Regions from separate parts of the Gracilibacillus phocaeensis genome, predicted to be linked through region 3. Evidence: riboswitches for the same ligand, from Rfam matches in the RefSeq annotation. Region 3 holds a riboswitch; each other region holds the start of a gene.
The links. Region 3 has a riboswitch for S-adenosylmethionine ahead of E0E32_RS06545 (PLP-dependent aspartate aminotransferase family protein). Riboswitches for the same ligand answer to the same signal wherever they lie in the genome.

Region 1 (6,012 bases), on a different contig from region 3:
GTCTCCTAAAATCATAAAGGTAGCGGTCTGTCGCTCACTCCAGCATTCGTGAATATTAGGGCATTTAGCCTCTTCACAAACCGTATTTAGTCGTTTGTCACGCATAAGGTGTTTTAATCGATTATAGGATTTGTTGGTATTGATTTTGATTTTTAACCATTCCGGTTTACGTAGGTGTTCTTCTTGTTTTGCCATCTGATCATCGACTCCTATCTAGAAAGATTCCATTCATCTTTTAAATATTTGTTTTTCATTAACGCATGGATTTCTTGCTCTTGTTCCGTGGATAAGTGAAAGGCTTCCAATTGAATGTCCAATCCTTGTTCAAAACCTTCTTTAAACGCTTGTTTAGCTTCCTGTAGACTGACTGCTCTTTCGGCAGCTTTGTCGATAGAGATTGCCTTATCATTAAAGGCATTACGTGCTCGTTGTTTTACTCGCTCATTCCGGTAGACGAAGAGATCATACAATCGATCATTATCGACAGACAAAGGGATGGAACCGTGTTGAAGGATGACCCCTTGTTTTCTGGTTTGGGCACTTCCGGCGGCTTTCTTTTGATCCACTACAAGCTCATACCAAGAAGGTTCTTCAAAACAAACGGCAGATTGCGTAGTGCTTCGTTGATTATCAGGTATAGCAAACTCGGCTTGAATCCCCAAATTTTGAAACCCAGCAAGCAGCCCTCTGGATAAGATCAAGTAAGCTTCTTTAACCGATTTTGGCATCTTGGGGTGCTGCTCTGATACAATCACGCTATAGGTTAGTTCCTGATCGTGCAGGACTGCACGTCCACCAGTTAACCTTCTAACTACCGGAATACCATTTCTTTTGGCGGCATCTAAATCTATTTTATTTTTCGTTTTTTGGAAATAACCAATGGAAAGTCCAGCAGGTAACCATTCATAAAAACGAAGAACTGGGGGGATTTTCCCCTCACTGTGCCACTGGAGCAAGCATTCATCCACTGCCATGTTATAAGCTGGTGTTTGTTTACTACTATCTAAAAAGAACCAAGTTTCTTTCATAACATTATGCGTTTCTCCACTGAAGAGAAGCGAACCTCCTTTAACTGTACTAATTGTTTATATTACTACTTATGGTACAGCTTGCCTTATATTATGTCAAAGAATTAATGTGAAGGAAAGGCTTGCAACTTGTGATATAGTAGAAAGTGTTACTGACTAATTGAGGAGACATACATAAATGAGTGGATTTAACGAACAATTTCTTATTTCGATTACGATTGTGATGATCGGTTATGTATTAAAAAGAGTTCAGCTTGTAAAGGAAAAGGATGGGGAAGGCATTGCTAGGGTTATTTTCAATCTAACGTTACCATGCTTAATTATCGTAACGTTCAACGATGTGACATTCGCACCCTCTTTATTTTATTTAGTTGTTATTGCCTTTGTTTACGGTTTGATATGCGCAGGATTAGCTCTTTTTGTGTTTCGTAAACATTCTCGGGAGGTGAAAGGAACCTTTGGAATGATGGTACCAGGCTTAAATATTGGTCTGTTTGCGTATCCATTAGTGGAAGGCCTCTTTGGATTGGAAGGCCTCAAATATTTTGGCATGCTAGATGTTGGGAATGCTTTCATTGTTTTTGGATTAACTTATATTATCGCAGGGTATTTTGCCAGTGGATCAGGTACATTGGAAATGCGCTCGATTGCCGTGAAATTATCGAAGTCTGTGCCATTAATGACGTATTTCCTTGTATGCCTCATTAATTTATTTGGCTTATCCTTACCATCGACGTTCATTGATATTACAAACGTTATCTCTGTAGCGAATATGCCGCTTTCCTTATTATTATTGGGGTTGTATTTGAACTTCTCCTTTGCTAAAGGTTATGGAAAAATGTTAGTTGCTTTCCTAGCCACCAAGTATGGATTAGGATTGATAATGGGAACGGCATGTTACCTTCTGCTGCCAGTGGACGAAATGTTTAAATTTACTTTACTAATTGGTTTTATTTTGCCAACTCCAGCTTCTGTATTACCGTATTCCATTATGTTCGGCTATAATCAGCGGCTGGTGGGAACTGCTTCAAACTTAACCATGATCGTGAGCTTTGTATTAATTTGGGTCATCGTTAATGTGGTTATGTGAAACACCTGTTAACAGTTTAAGCTATCTCCACCATAAAGGCAGGGAAATTTACGAGTACTTAACGATGTGGAAAAGCGTTTTAAAAAGGGAGTGATAGTGTGTTTGACTTAAGTATGTGGGAATGGATCGTGGTTATTTTTGCAGGATTGCTTATTGGCTTTTCTAAGGCAGGAGTAGCAAGCATGGGGATTTTAGTAGTCACCATTTTTATGTTGCTTTTTCCAGCGAGAGAATCAATCGGTATTTTACTTCCGTTATTAATGGTTGGAGATTTATTTGCTGTAATCTTTTATCGAAGAAATGTAGTTTGGCGCTACTTATTATCCTTGCTTCCTTGGGTATTACTCGGTATTTTACTTGGTTATTTGGTATTAAATGTGGTGACAAGTGAACAGTTAAAGCCGATGATTGGAATACTAGTGCTTGGATTAATTATTTTACATATGGGTCAGAAAAAATGGGGAGAGCGTTTTGTTGAAATGCTGCCGGAATCCAAAATCTTCACTTACAGTATGGGTATATTAGCTGGTTTTACCACGATGATCGGCAATGCAGCTGGGGGAGTAATGACCATTTATTTACTAGTGAAAGGTCTGCCAAAAAAAGAATTTGTTGGTACCGGGGCATGGTTTTTCTTATCGGTTAATATTATAAAATTTCCTTTTTATATGTCACTTGGCATTATTACAACGGAATCACTAAGCTTTAATGCTCTATTAATTCCCGTTATCTTGATTGGTGCGCTAATAGGTGTGAAAATAATTCAAATCATGCCTCAAAAGGTATTTCAGACATTGGTGTTGTTGTTTGCAGCTATTGGGGCGATTCGGTTATTGTTTGGATGAGGCACTTTCATATGCAAAACGAATGTATTTGATAGAAATCGGCAGAGGCAGGTTTATGTTGCTTCTGCCGATTTCATTTCTTTCATAAATACTTCGGTTATGCACTTCACTGAAGAAGCGTTTATTTAATTCTCTCTCAGTGCCTGCTGAATATCTTCTTTCAAATCTTCCACATGCTCAATACCAACGGAAAAACGAAGTAATTTGTTACAAATCCCACGTTTTTGTAATTCTTCTTGCGGAATATCGGCATGTGTTTGTGTCGTAGGATAAGTAATAAAGCTTTCTACACCACCCAAACTTTCTGCAAAAGAGATAATCTTTAGTTTTTCTAAAAATGAAGCAACCAGCTTATTATCAACTACACGAAAACTAATCATAGCACCTTTTCCTGGATAAAGGACTTCTTCAACTTGTGGTTCTTTGTTTAAAAATGTCACCAGTTCTTGCGCGTTAGCTTGTTGTTGCTCTAGGCGCAGCGGCAATGTCTTCATGCCTCGGATCAACAGCATACAGTCTAAAGGTGACAGTACAGCACCAATGGCATTATGTAAATAGGTAAGTCGCTCTGCTAAGGACTCCTCTTTGACAGCAACGAGTCCTGCTAAGACATCATTGTGTCCACCCAGATATTTAGACGCAGAGTGAATAACAATATCGGCACCCAACAATAGTGGCTGTTGAAGGTAAGGGGTATAGAAGGTATTATCTACAATAAAAAGCAGATGGTGTTTTTTGGCAATAGCAGCCACTTCTTCTATATCAATTTCCATCAATAACGGATTGGTAGGTGTTTCAATGAATAGTGCCTTGGTGTGACTGGTGATTTTTTGTTCTATATCATTGGGATCGGTATAGACTGGCTTTATCTCATATGCCTTTTGTAAATGCTCAAACAAACGATAACTGCCGCCATAGATGTCTTCTGTAACGATAATTTCATCCTGCTGTTTGAATAACGAAAAAATCAATTGAATAGCTGCCATTCCAGAGGCACAGGCAAATCCCCTTACGCCACCTTCCAGCGTGGCAATCGCTTCTTCAACGATTTCCCTGGTAGGATTAGCAGTTCGGGTATAGTCATATCCCGTTGATTGACCAAGGGTTGGGTGTTGATAAGCTGTCGATAGGTATATAGGAGGTTCTACCGCTCCTGTTCGTACGTCCTTGCGATTGCCGATTTGAGCAAGCAATGTTTTCATTCTGTTCATTGGTTTTCATCCTTTCGCTGTAAAAATCAAAAAGAAGTCTTCGATAAGCAGAAGACTTCTTGTGTACTAAGATAGTATTCTCTCATCTGTCGGTAGTTAGCCGCCTGGAATTAGCACCATACATCTGTATGCTGGTTGCTGAGGTGTCATCGGGCCAGTCCCTCTACCTCTCTTGATAAGATTATTATTTATAGGATTTTCATACACGCATCATATCCTATAATGAGGAAGATTACAAGCCTATTTTATAAAATTTTTTGGTTATCCTATTGACAGAAGACGTAGAATCCTTTATATTTAGGATCAACTAATAACAGGAAATAAATGAAAACCTATATTGTTTTTCTTATCCAGAGGGGAGAAGGGAACTGGCCCATTGAATCCCCAGCAACAGGCTTTATGTACTGTGCTAAATCCAGCAAGTAATTGGCAGATAAGAGGTGTACTTCCTACTTAACTGAAGCCAAGTAGGATTTTTTCATTATGAGGTAAAACAAGCAAACGTGTGGGAGTAATGAATAGAAATGGTAGTAAAGAGATTACTACTTCATTTTTTGATCATTAATCCAAGTTTTCTTATCGGTATAAATGAATTAAAGAAATTGATGGACTGAAGGTTGGGATAAGATGTTAACGATCATAGCAATTGTAGCGGCTTGTTTATTTGCTTTTAATATCGGTGCAAGTGGTTCTGCTGCTAGCATGGGGATTGTCTATGGGGCAAAAGTAATTACCAAACGACAACTTGCCCTTCTGTTAGCTGGGATAGGGGCAGTAGTTGGTAGTGTATTCGGAGGACAGTACGTGACAGGTACTCTCGGTAAAGGTATTATCCCTGAAGATATCATGACAGTGAAAGTCGCTTGTATCATTTTATTAGTATCAGGTTTCACCTTGCTGGTTACCAATTACATCGGAATTCCCTTATCAACAAGTGAAGTAACAGTGGGTGCCATTGTCGGAGTTGGCTTAAGTTTTAGACAGGTAAATGTGGACACGATTGCCATGATTGTGTCTTTCTGGGTGATTGTCCCAGTAGCGGCTTTCCTTATTCCTTACTTTCTAGAAAAGGTCAAGCGCGTCTTGTCTAAAAAGATGAATTACCGGCCACCGGTAAAACTATTAGCCGTCATATTACTTATTACCGGGATCGTGGAGGCTATTGCAGCAGGGATGAATAACGTGGCCAACGCTTTAGCGCCATTAGTGGGATCAAATATTGTGTCGATGGAAGCCGGATTGCCGCTTATTGCGATTGTAGTGGTCTTAGGCAGTATCTTTTTTGGTGGGAAGGTTTTAGAAACCAACGCCAAAAAGATTACCTCGTTGACTTTGGGGAATGGAATTGTCATCTCAGGTGCTACAGGAAGCCTTGTGGTGGGGGCTTCGTTTTTAGGTATTCCTATACCAATGACTCAAATAACTACTGCTGCGATTGTAGGTATTCAGGCAAGTAAAGATAAGAAGAAGGTTTGGAAGCAAAAGATCATTCATCAGATTGCAAAGGTATGGATTACCTCGCCAATTGTATCTTTAGTCATTGCCTTTGCTCTAACGGAAATATTGGTGCAATATAGTTATAATCAGGTTATTATCCTCACCTTAGCCATTTTTGCAACGTATATTTTAGTAAGATATAGAGAAAGACCGACAAAAGTGATAAGAGAGAAAGGATGGGAACAACATGGGGAAAGTCTACTTAGTGGGAGCAGGACCAGGAGATGAGGAATTAATAACCATAAAGGGATTGAGAGCTATTAAAGAGGCGGATGTCATCTTATATGATCGCTTAATTAATCCTAATCTTTTACAACATGCCAAAGTGGAGGCAGATCTCA
Region 2 (6,012 bases), on a different contig from region 3:
GTTTGGCACGGCCGTCTTGGATATCGAACGCGGACAATTTGCCGAACAGAAGCCCTATTTCTGGCAAACTTGTACCTCTGTAGCTACCAATTCTTGGGGATATACCGAGAATAACCATTATAAGACAAGTTATAGCCTGATTTGTGATCTGGTTGATATTGTCAGCAAAAATGGTACTATGCTTTTAAATGTCGGACCAAAAGCAGATGGCACCATACCTGACCAAGATAGACACATTTTGTTAGAGATAGGAGAATGGTTGCGGGTAAATGGGGAAGCGATCTATGGCAGTAAGGTATGGCGTCAAGCGGGCGAAGGTCCTACTACTATCGAGGAAGGCCAGTTTACCGATGCGGAGCAGAAGCTGTTTACCTCGGAAGATATTCGTTTTACGGTGAACGGATCGTATTTATATGCGACTGTGCTCCAGTATCCTGAAGATGGATTGGTTCATATCAAATCACTGGCAGACCAGGATGCGTCGAAACTGCCGCATTTTTCTGGAATTATTAAGGATGTTACGATACTAGGTTATGAAGAAAAACCAGTATGGAAGCGAACAAGCAGCGGATTGCAGTGTAAAACCACGCAGGTGCAATCAGATAAACCAGTGGTATTAAAAATAGAATTGGACTGACTGTATTTGCCACTGTCTATTTTATATTATTTTTAGTATAATGAAGAATTAGATGAAACAAATAAACTTGTCACAACGTAAATAGTAAATAGACAAATGAAAGGAGGTGAATACAGATGGCGATTGAATTGTTGTATGACTTATTAGCTGAAGTTTCTCCAATGTACTTTTATTTGAGTATCATTCTGTCAATGATTTTCACGTTTCGAATGGTAGATATTCATGTTAGTAGTACGATAATGGCAAACCAGAGATATACAAAAGAATACCATGCATTGGCATTTAAGCGGCTGCCAATCGATGATGCTCGTGAGGATTCACGTGATGTACAAGACTGGATAACCCATACAACCAAGCGCATAGATGTGCCTGATGATGATAGTGATAATCATTCCTTCTCGTTTTATCCAAGCAAACAAAAACGAGGAGGTTCACAATGGGACAAAAATCTGTATTCCCTTTCTTTGGCAAGTATAGTTTTATTGTAGGAACGATTCTTTTATTTTTAACTGGTTGTGTTGGTGATGGAGATTCATCTGGCTTTTTTGATCAGTATTTGATTGGTCCATTTTCTTATCTTATCAAACATTTGGCGACTCTATTAGGGGATAATTATGGACTGTCTATTATCGTGCTGACGGTGATGATACGTTTGTTATTGATGCCTTTCATGCTAAAACAAATGAAATCAAGTCGCGAGATGCAGGAGAAAATGAAGGTGCTAAAACCGGAGATGGATGCAATCAAGGAAAAGTATAAAGATAGCAGTAAAGATGTCAATGTGCAAATGCAACAGGAGACGATGCAACTTTATCAGAAACACCAAATCAATCCTTTAGCATCGCTTGGCTGTCTCCCTATTATCATTCAATTTCCGATCTTAATTGGTTTTTACTATGCGATTCGTAGCACACCGGAGATTTCCACTCATTCCTTTTTGTGGTTTAGTCTGGGAGAGGCAAATATCTGGATGGCATTGATAGCCATGGCGGTTTATTTTGTGCAATCAAGAGTGACACAAATGGGTATGGATCCCGCTCAGAAAAAACAAATGGCGATCATTGGTCTGATCTCACCGGTCATGATTGGTCTGGTTTCTTTTGGGGCACCAGCAGCACTTCCGCTGTATTGGACGACGGGTGGCTTGTTTTTAATTGTTCAAACACTGATTTCCAAGAAACTGTATCAACCAGGAACTTTATCCACTGCCATTAGCTATAAATCGAAACAAACATAGAAGGTTATTCAAGAGACAGGGTGGTTTGCCCTGTCTCTTTATTTGTGGATACGGAAATGACGGCCAAAATGAGAGGAGAATCGTAAAAAAAGTCCGTCATCCGCAACGAGATCGCTTTCCTGTTTAAAAATTTTTCGATAATTCTTGACAAGGGTTTTTTCTTGTGATAAAGTATACCATGTTACTTGGTATTATTTGAACGCTTTTTTACTATATTAATAGATGCAGATACAATCAACTCTCTATGTTGCTATAGAGAGTTTTCCAAACTTATAAAATTATATAGAAATATCTTATCCAGAGTGGTGGAGGGACATGGCCCTGCGAAACCCGGCAACCTTTAAGTGCATGCAGCTTAAAAGGTGCTAAATCCATCAGGTATCATCCTGACAGATAAGAAGTGGAACAGTCCTCTTTTTATCGAAAGAGGGCTTTTTTTATTAGATGATCGATAACATAGAACGAGGGGATTATAATGACAGTTGTTATTTTGGATGGGAAACGAACACCTTATGGTAAATGGAATGGGGCATTGGCGGGGTATAACGCTGTATCACTTGCCAGCAAACCATTAACTCATTTAATAGAAAAATATCCGACTCTGGGAACGATTGATGGCGTGATACTGGCACAAGTGATTCAAGCTGGCCAAGGACAGAATCCTGCGAGGCAAGTGGCATTTCAGGCGGGGTTAGACAGTCGGATTCCGGCGATGACAGTAAATAATGTTTGTCTTGGCGGGGTAGCCACCGTGATCGACGCTGTAAGAAGAATCAAACTTGGCGAAGGGAACACCTACATTGTTGGTGGAATGGATTCCATGTCCAACGCTCCTTACGTCATTCCAAAGCCTAAACCCAAAGACTTTGGTCATCAGCAAATGACGGATACCTTGCTTCGAGATGGATTATCCTGCGCCTTGAGTGAACAATCCATGGGCGTGTTGACAGAGCAGTATAACCCATCCTTTCACATTACTAGAGAAGAGCAAGATAACATAGCTTTTTTATCACAAACACGGGCAGCAAAAGCGCGTGACGCTGGACGATTAGCGGAAGAAATCGTGCCGTTTGATCAGGTGTTAGTAGAAGATGAGGGAATACGGCCTCAGACCACATTGGATAAATTAGCAGGTTTGTCACCTGTTTTTGCAAAGGATGGAACGATTACGGCAGGGAACGCTTCACAAATGACGGATGGTGCGAGTGTTGGAATTGTCACTACTTCAGCTAAGGCAGAAGAGTTGAATACGGAGCCACTTGCTTGTGTCAAGGATTGGGCAGAAACTGCAGGGCCAGATACCAGCCTACAAACCAAACCAGCAGATGCCATCGAAATGGTATTAAAACAGCAAAAACTTACCGTGGAAGATATTGATTTATTTGAAATAAATGAGGCATTTGCCAGTGTCGTTATTGCCAGTGCCAATCAATTATCTATTTCCGAGGATAAATTAAATGTAAATGGTGGTGCAATAGCTATTGGTCACCCATTAGGCGGTACCGGTTTCCGACTGGTTCTAACTCTTGCCTACGAATTAAGACGACGAGGTGGGGGGAAAGGAATCGCTGCATTATGTGGTGGTGGCGGACAAGGAATCGCGATATTAATAGAGGTAAATGGGAAAGGGGATAAAGCATGAGTGTGGAAATAAAAGAACGCAATCATCATTTATTATGGGAGCCTACTCAGCAGGATATCGAACAATCAAACTTAAAAAGCTTCGCCACACAAGTGAATCAGCCATTATTCCCTTATGAAAGGTTGCATCGCTGGTCGATAACCCATATCGGTGCCTTTTGGTCGGCTGTTTGGGATTACGCCGAGCTGATAGGAGAGAAAGGTACGATTGCTTATTTGCCTGGCAAGACGATGAAAGAAGCTACCTTTTTTCCGGAAGCACGGCTGAATTTTGCCGAAAATCTCTTGCAAGGAAATCCCAATAAGATTGCTGCTTATGAAGCAGATGAAACAGGCGTGACTGGGCAAATAACCTATGCCGAATTGCGAATCGAAGTGGCGAAAGCACAGCGCGGCCTTCGTTCATTAGGTGTTGGGAAGGGTGATCGTGTTGCTGGAATTACCAATAATAATGTAGAAGGTTTGATTGCCTTATTAGCGACGACCTCGCTTGGAGCCGTATGGACGTCCTGTTCACCTGATTTTGGTGCAAAAGGGATTGTTGACCGGATCGGACAGGTACAGCCGAAAGTATTAATCGCTAATCTTACGTATCAATATAAACAAAAGCCATTTGACATCACCGATAAGGTCTTGGAAACCGTGGAACAAGTCGGCAGTATTGCTAAAGTGGTTACGACACTGGGAGAGGTAGAAGGTGGCTTGACCTGGGAAGAGCTGCTTGATAACGACGCAGTGGAGCCGGTTTTTGAACAAATAGCTTTTCGCGACCCAGTGTATATCCTCTATACTTCCGGTACAACGGGATTGCCAAAAGCCATTGTCCATTCGGTTGGCGGCACATTACTGCAGCATGTGAAAGAACATCAGCTTCATTGTAACCTGAAAGAAGAGGATGTGCTATTTTGGTATAGCAATACGGCTTGGATGATGTATCCTTGGCTCGTATCTGGTTTAGCGAGCAGAGCTTCGGTTTTATTATATGATGGTGCTCCTGTGTTACCAGATAAACCAGCACATTTATGGAATATTGCTGAGGAAGTAGGACTAACCCATTTTGGCACAAGCCCGAAATATTTAGAAACCTTAATGAAAGAGAATATCGTCCTAAAAGAACGTTATCCCTTAACCCGGTTAAAAAGCATTCTGTCCTGTGGTGCTCCATTAGCAGCAGAGCAATATGACTGGATTTATCAGACGGTAAAAACGGATCTCTATTTGGCCTCGATTTCTGGCGGTACAGAGATTATGGGATGCTTTGTAATGGGCTCTCCCATCCATCCAGTTAAACGAGGAGAAATAAGCTGCAAAGCGCTAGGTATGTCGGTTGACGTGTTTGATGACCGAGGGGTGGCAGTCTATGACCAAAAGGGAGATCTCGTTTGCACGCAGCCATTTCCAAGTATGCCGATCACTTTTTACGGTGAAGGCGGAGACGAGAGATATGAGAAAAGTTATTTTTCGGAACGGCCTGGTATATGGACACATGGTGACTTTGCGGAACAAACGATTGACCAAACTTTTGTTATCTATGGTCGTGCCGATACCGTATTAAACCCGGGTGGTGTGCGAATCGGAACAGCAGAAATCTATCGTGTATTGGAACAGATAAAAGCAGTGGAAGATTCGATAGTATTCGGCTTACCTTGTGACAATGACGAAGAGATTGTCCTTTGTGTAGTGGTGGATGAATTGACAAAGGGATTAGCCAAAGAAATCAGACAGGAGATTCGCTTGAAGGCTTCTCCACGCCATGTCCCCCGTCGCATTTATCAAGTTGCCGATGTACCTCATACGAATAATGGTAAAAAAGTAGAGGGAGCGGCGAAGACAGAGGCGATTGGGAAAGAAGTGAAAAATAAGGCTTCTATACGCAATCCGGAATGTCTAGCAGATTTCACCCATATCAAGAAAAGGGAGTGCTATTAATGGTGAAGCGTCCAAAAGGTGCGATTATTGGTATTGGGGAGTTACAGCCTGTACGCTATTCAGAAGAAAAAACGACGTTAAGCTTTATCGCCGAGTCGGTGCAATTGGCCTTACAGGATGCAGGATTATCGAAGGAAGATATAGATGGTCTGCTCGTTGGACCTCAAGTAGGAGAAACGCCTCAGCATGTACCAGCAACTGTAGCCGAATATTTAGGCTTGGAGCCCTCGATGTCTAACACGGTAGACTTAGGTGGTGCTACTGGCGCAGGTATGATCTGGCGCGCTGCAGCTGCAATTGAGGCAGGCATGTGTGAAACAGTCGTCTGTGTATTAGCGAATAAAAATGAACGAGGTAATCCGCCACGTTCACCGAATCGTAATCCGATCCGTGAGTTTGATGTTCCATTTGGAGCCTCTGGTGCCAATACATCCTATGCCTTGTTAAAAAGGTTGCATATGGAAAACTACGGATCAACACAAGAAGATTTTGCACGGATTGCTTATTGGGCAAGAAAGAACGCTCGTAAGAATCCTAAAGCAATTTTTCATGACAAACCTGTGGAATT
Region 3 (6,012 bases):
CTGGTGCTGAACAGCCGTCTTGACCCCAAGCTTACTTTTCGTATCCCAGGTAAATATCGGCTTCTTACTGAGCTGACGGCCAAAGATAAGGTACAGCACAAACCCTACTAAAGGGATGAAAGTTAATACAAGTATCCATGCCCAAGAGGAAGTAGCACTTTTTCGTTCTAGAAAAATAATAACCATGGATAAGATGATATTAAAGATAAGAACAGCGGTTATAATCATTTGTGTAATAGCCATTATGTTACCCCCCCTCCCAAAACACGGTCAAACAAAAGGAATTCAGTTACATATTGCTAACTTGCATCCCTTCTAATATAGCATACTTGCCCACAGCCGGACAGTAAACACTACCGCTTCACTCAACCTCTATCGTATCATATTCTTTGTCTATTTTATTGCCGCTAATTTCTAATACTCCATCTCGAAATTTGGCCTTTATTGTGCGCTTATCAATTGGTTGAGGCAACGTGATAATCCGTTCTTTGCGCTGCCTGCGTCTTTCTTTGTAAAGGTAGTGGATCTCTTCCTGATAAGACTCGGTTGCTTCTTGATAATCCATCATAATGGTGATTTGACTGGGAGCCGTCAATTGCACATGTACTTGTTCTTTTTTCAGACCTGGTAAATCTACCCGGATCAATATTTGACGATCTGTTTCGGCAACATCTACTGGGATACGTCGAGGAAGATTAGCTTGTTCAAAGAATTGATCAATGGTCTCCATCACATTTCGCTTAGGCTTCTCGTATAGTAAAGCGTCTAACCTTCGAATCAAATCATCCCCCCATTCGGACATTCTTTTGTCTTCTGACATAGGCTCACCCCCTATATAAATGTATCCATATCAGTTTATGCAGCAACCAAAAAAATGAGCTTGTGTCCTATAGAAAAAATCATGTCATCTCCATTCCCTTCCTTAAGGGAGCAAAAGCCTTTTTTTAAAAGGCCCCCGCTCCTCCACCTCCACCAGGGGAACTACCGGTTGTTCCGGCAGTAGAGCTGGCTGCTGCTGAATAGAGGATAAAGTGACTAGAATCAAAGGCAGAGGCAACCGGAAGAGCAGACATCGTCACCAACAAAGGGGCAAGGGTTACATCCGCCTGATATTTCTGTTCAAATACCTCTCCTTTTCCTAACACGATCGCATTCTCTATTCTTTTTTCAAGTAAAGCTTGATCACTGCTTATTGGATAGCGGCCTTCTTGATACAAATCGGTGACCTGTTTAACAGCATAACGGAGCTGTCTTATTTCTTGCCCCCAATAATATGCTGGAACCAATAAAAGCACGAGACCGCTGATCAGATAAAAGATGATCGTCCAAATGGTTCCAGTATCCAGTGTAAATGCAACCAATGAAGCAAAAATCACAAACAAGTACAATAAAGGAAAGACAAATTTTTGACGATGAAAAATAAGACTGACCACCGTCACTACCGCTAAGATTATTGTCAATATCAACTGAGTAGTCGGTGTCATCGGCTGAATCGTTAGCTGATAATAAAACATTCCAGCCACCAGTAAGCTCATGATTAGTGATAATCCGGAATAAAAGCCTACCGGTTTACGTTCGGTATTTGCTTCCATTTCTTGCTTTGCTTGTTTACTCCACTCAGAAAATTGTTCATACTGCTGCTTCGCCTGTTGAGTTCGTTCTTTTTCAGGCATATCTGGATCATCTTGCAGCGACTCCAATAAGAAATATTCTCCTTGTTTGTCCTTTTCCGTAAATAACCATTCACGTAATCGTTGATCGGAGGGACTAAGGTTATTTGGATTATTGTCCCATGTAAAACGATAAGCAGTGTCCTCTTCCTTTCTTTCTGAAGGTACTTCTGTGAAATGAACAATCCCTCGTCTGCGTAAAGAGAATAAGGCAGCATTGATACTATGGACGTCAATATTATACCACCTGTGAATATAACTTAGTAATAATGGATCTGTTTCCTCTACCACTCGAATTAATGAATCCATCTCTTTCGATCCACGATAACGATTAGGATGAATACGATAAATCACTAGTGTCACACCTAATAAAAGTAGCAAGCCTGCCACTACAATTGGCGTAAGAAGAGCTGTCTTTTCCGGTAGATTCTCCGCCCTTTGCGCCAACTGTGCCTCTTCTTCCAAAATGGAAGTCTCCATCATTTCCGCTTGATCTGTTTCCATTGCGTTGAGTTGATCAGCCGGGAAAACCAAACGAAATTGGGTGGTACCTCCTGCCTTGACTAGATCATTGCTATAGGTGATACCATCTTCTGTCTCCGTCAACTCACCATCTGCATCGTCCTTTAAGAAATAATGGAAATCCTCTGCACTTTGGTTAGGTAGATGGAGTTGGATCGAAATATCATGAAAATCCGTTTCATTGGAGTCGTCAAAGAATGCATAAGTCAGATCGGCGACATCCTGATACTTCGTAACCGAACCGTCAACCTCATAGGTGTATAATACTTGTTTGGTCTCATTCTGGGAGGGTGTATGCACTTTCCACGTATCGTCATCTTCTTCCACCTCTAATGGCTGCAGGTTATTTGTGTCGGCATCGATCGTTTCTCCATTGGCCAAATACGCTTGAAAATGATGGTCATCTGATTCGATCGTTCTTGTCATTCCTTCAAAAGAGCCGTCAAAGGTATAGGTATATAGCTCACGCACCTCCATCGTACCTTCGTCTGTAATATATGCGTCCATGTCCACCTTATCGATCGTAAATGTATCCTCCTCCGAACAAGCGGTTAAAAAAATAACCAGCAAAAAACCTAGAATCATGGTGCCTTTTTTCATGATAAGCACCTCCTTTTCCTAATATAGCTATACCCTTTTATACGCATGATCAATGGCTTTTGTTTCAATATTTCAAAAATAAGGTATCCACATGTTCTATCTATTGATTAAAATGCAATGATACGAAGTTGCCATTTAAACACTTGTCATCTATTCGACTATGGCGCTATGATTCATTTCTTGATCTAAGTAAGTATAAAGTCATGAAAATCAATGAATATTTTAGTTGACGACCATCAGTTCTTCACGTATACTAAGATCAATTCTATATTCGTACAAGCTCTTATTGAGAGTGGCTGAGGGAATAGGCCCTGTGAAGCCCAGCAACCGTCTTTATTGACATGGTGCTACATCCTACAGGGTATAACCTGAAAGATAAGAGAAGGTCTGATGAATGCATACGTCCTTCTTACCTTTCACAAGGTTAGTGGGACGTTTTTATGTTATGCTGAGAGTACATACAAACAAGAGCTCACTAAGACATCAATGATTTTCCACTACCATACAGTGGGGAGTAGAACCAATCTTTACGGCATGATAATTTATCCAATACAAGGAGGTTTTTACAAATGACAAATCCATTTCAATTTCCGAAAAATGAAACAAACTTGCTTCACGCTGGACAGCAGGTAGATCCAACGACAAATGCCAGGGCAGTGCCAATCTATCAAACGACATCCTATGTGTTTAATGACGCCGAACATGCCCAAAACTTATTTGCCTTAGCAGAGACTGGTAACATCTATTCCAGAATCATGAATCCTACAGTAGACGCATTCGAACAACGGATGGCCATATTAGAAGATGGGGTAGCCGCCGTAGCTACAGCTTCTGGGATGTCTGCTATTACACTCGCAATCTTAAATCTAGCCAATTCGGGGGATGAAATTGTAACCGATAGCAACCTGTATGGCGGAACCTATAATCTGTTTAGAAATACATTGCCGAACTATGGCATTAACGTTATTTTTGTAGATGGAGCAGACCCAGAAAACTTCCGTAAGGCGATCACACCAAAAACAAAGGCCGTCTTCGGCGAGGTGATTACTAATCCAAGCTTGAATGTATTCGATATTGAAGCAGTGGCTGATATCGCTCATGAGAACGATATTCCGCTAATCATTGATAATACCTTTGCGACACCTTATGTCTGCAAACCGATTAGTTGGGGAGCGGATATTGTCGTTCACTCTGCAACAAAATGGATTGGCGGACATGGTACTACAATTGGAGGTATCATGATTGACGGTGGACGTTTCAACTGGAATAACGAAAAATTCCCTGGCTTTATCAAACCGGATGAATCCTATCATGGCATTCGCTATGGTATTGATCTTGGTGCGGCTGCTTTTGCACTGAAATTCCGGGTTCACTTATTACGTGATATCGGACCTGCCTTAAGTCCGCAAAATGCCTTCTATTTCTTACAAGGATTAGAAAGCTTACATTTACGGGTCGAACGTCACCATGAGAATGCCCAAGCCGTTGCTCAGTATCTCCAGAAACATCCACAAATAGAATGGGTAGCTTATCCAGGATTGGAGGAACACCCTTCTCATCAGCTTGCACAGAAATATTTGCGTAACTATTACGGTTCTGTGATTACTTTTGGTATTAAGGGCGGAAGAGAAGCAGGCCGAAAATTGATTGATAACATTACCCTATGGTCTCATGTGGCCAATGTAGGCGACGCCAAATCATTGATTATCCACCCTGCTTCCACTACTCAGCAGCAGCTAAGTGCAGAGGAACTAGAGGCTTCCGGAACAAAAGAAGAGCTCGTCCGATTATCTGTTGGTTTAGAAGCTCCAGATGATATCATCGCCGATTTAGACCAGGCGATTGCCAAGGCAACCAACAGTGAGCCAACTATTCACATCAGTAAGGAACAAGCGATCGAATGGGCCCTATCTTCCCCTTTCGATCGTGAAGGCGGAGACATTCGTCCGAAAAATATTCTGGTAGCTGGTGATATCGATCATTCGATTGCCGCCGTTAAACTTCAAAAGCTTGGCTACCATGTCACTGCAGCAAATCAAGCAGAAGAAGAGATTGATCTATTGTTTATTACAGATAGTGGACAAGCTCAGGACTTCTATAGCGATCAGGCAAAGATTGTCTGGTTTGCAGCAGGACAAACAGACGCCGATGTCAAAGCAAAGGCAGAGGCCAACGGTCAAATTGTGGTTGAAGATAAATGCCCGTTTGAAGAAGCAGATCGATTACGTCGCGGAAAATAATCGTTGTCTAGTCTCATCACCTTGACGCAACAAGCAAAAAAATAGGAAGAATAACCGTAATGAGATAATCATTGCGGTTATTTTTTAAATGAGATAAGAAAGCATATAATCTTTGGTATAACAGGACTTGGAATGATTTTGACCTTGAACGAGAGTACCGATAAGATGGATTATGTTAAGTAGCACACTTTCCTTAGTGGTGAGTTTGATCGTTTTATCTGTGCGAAGCAAACGCTCCAGGAATAGGCTACGCTTTCCATGGGGCCGGCTTCAGCTAACTAAAAAGTGCTTTTCTTTTTCAAGTTAGCTGAAGCCGTGCCTGCGGAAAGCGAAGTGGTTGGCTAGAGCGTTGTCACGCACACACAATCTCTCAAAATAATGACATAGCTACTTTACATAATCCTATCGGTAGTTCTGTATCTACTTTGAGTGGTCGGTAAAGGGCCGGACGGATTTTAGGCCGTTTTTTTAAGAATAAGAAAACAGGCGATTGATTCTTCTTATCATTGAAAGCTTCAGACACTCACCCACAAAAAACGTATATTTCTCATTCAATTAATCGATCACGGTTACAAGTCTCCTCGTTCAAACGAATCCTTGAAGTAGGAAATCAGAATATTATGGCATATGTGCACCGCCATGTTAATATTGATAAGATAAGGGTATAAAATATTAATGAGATTATGTATTGTGGGTGTATGCAGATGAGCAAAAAAAGATTAATTATGCTGTTCATCATCATTGTAGTGATCGGAATAGTTTTGTTTCTCTTTTTACAACCAGATAAGAACGAGCAGAGACAACCAGAGCAAAACCCTCCCTCTACCGAAGAGGAGACAGAAGAAGAAACACCAGAGGATGAACCGCAAGAGGAAGAAGAATCGCTTGCTCAGACTGTCCGTGACAGGGTCATAGGTGCACTTAATTTTTTGCAAAGTGATACTCATATTGTTGCGATTGGTGACTCGCTCACACAAGGT

Region 1: it holds a riboswitch for S-adenosylmethionine, as region 3 does, so the genes downstream of both, E0E32_RS02275 (methionine biosynthesis PLP-dependent protein) here and E0E32_RS06545 (PLP-dependent aspartate aminotransferase family protein) in region 3, are expected to answer to the same signal.
Region 2: it holds a riboswitch for S-adenosylmethionine, as region 3 does, so the genes downstream of both, E0E32_RS08340 (thiolase family protein) here and E0E32_RS06545 (PLP-dependent aspartate aminotransferase family protein) in region 3, are expected to answer to the same signal.

Annotation. Positions count from the first base shown of each region.
Region 1 covers NZ_LR131141.1:376,724-382,735, forward strand. The annotation lists gene lipA (lipoyl synthase) at 1-195, opposite strand, end outside; gene E0E32_RS02260 (lipoate--protein ligase family protein) at 210-1,028, opposite strand; gene E0E32_RS02265 (AEC family transporter) at 1,207-2,118, shown strand; gene E0E32_RS02270 (sulfite exporter TauE/SafE family protein) at 2,217-2,963, shown strand; gene E0E32_RS02275 (methionine biosynthesis PLP-dependent protein) at 3,089-4,174, opposite strand; SAM riboswitch class I at 4,254-4,356, opposite strand; SAM riboswitch class I at 4,518-4,614, shown strand; gene E0E32_RS02280 (inorganic phosphate transporter) at 4,802-5,899, shown strand; gene cobA (uroporphyrinogen-III C-methyltransferase) at 5,859-6,012, shown strand, end outside.
Region 2 covers NZ_LR131144.1:101,091-107,102, forward strand. The annotation lists gene E0E32_RS08325 (alpha-L-fucosidase) at 1-637, shown strand, start outside; gene E0E32_RS08330 (hypothetical protein) at 754-1,125, shown strand; gene yidC (membrane protein insertase YidC) at 1,074-1,874, shown strand; SAM riboswitch class I at 2,165-2,274, shown strand; gene E0E32_RS08340 (thiolase family protein) at 2,350-3,516, shown strand; gene E0E32_RS08345 (acetoacetate--CoA ligase) at 3,513-5,444, shown strand; gene E0E32_RS08350 (thiolase family protein) at 5,444-6,012, shown strand, end outside.
Region 3 covers NZ_LR131143.1:429,062-435,073, forward strand. The annotation lists gene cls (cardiolipin synthase) at 1-243, opposite strand, end outside; gene E0E32_RS06535 (Hsp20/alpha crystallin family protein) at 362-820, opposite strand; gene E0E32_RS06540 (DUF2207 domain-containing protein) at 945-2,792, opposite strand; SAM riboswitch class I at 3,073-3,174, shown strand; gene E0E32_RS06545 (PLP-dependent aspartate aminotransferase family protein) at 3,362-5,032, shown strand; gene E0E32_RS06550 (SGNH/GDSL hydrolase family protein) at 5,737-6,012, shown strand, end outside.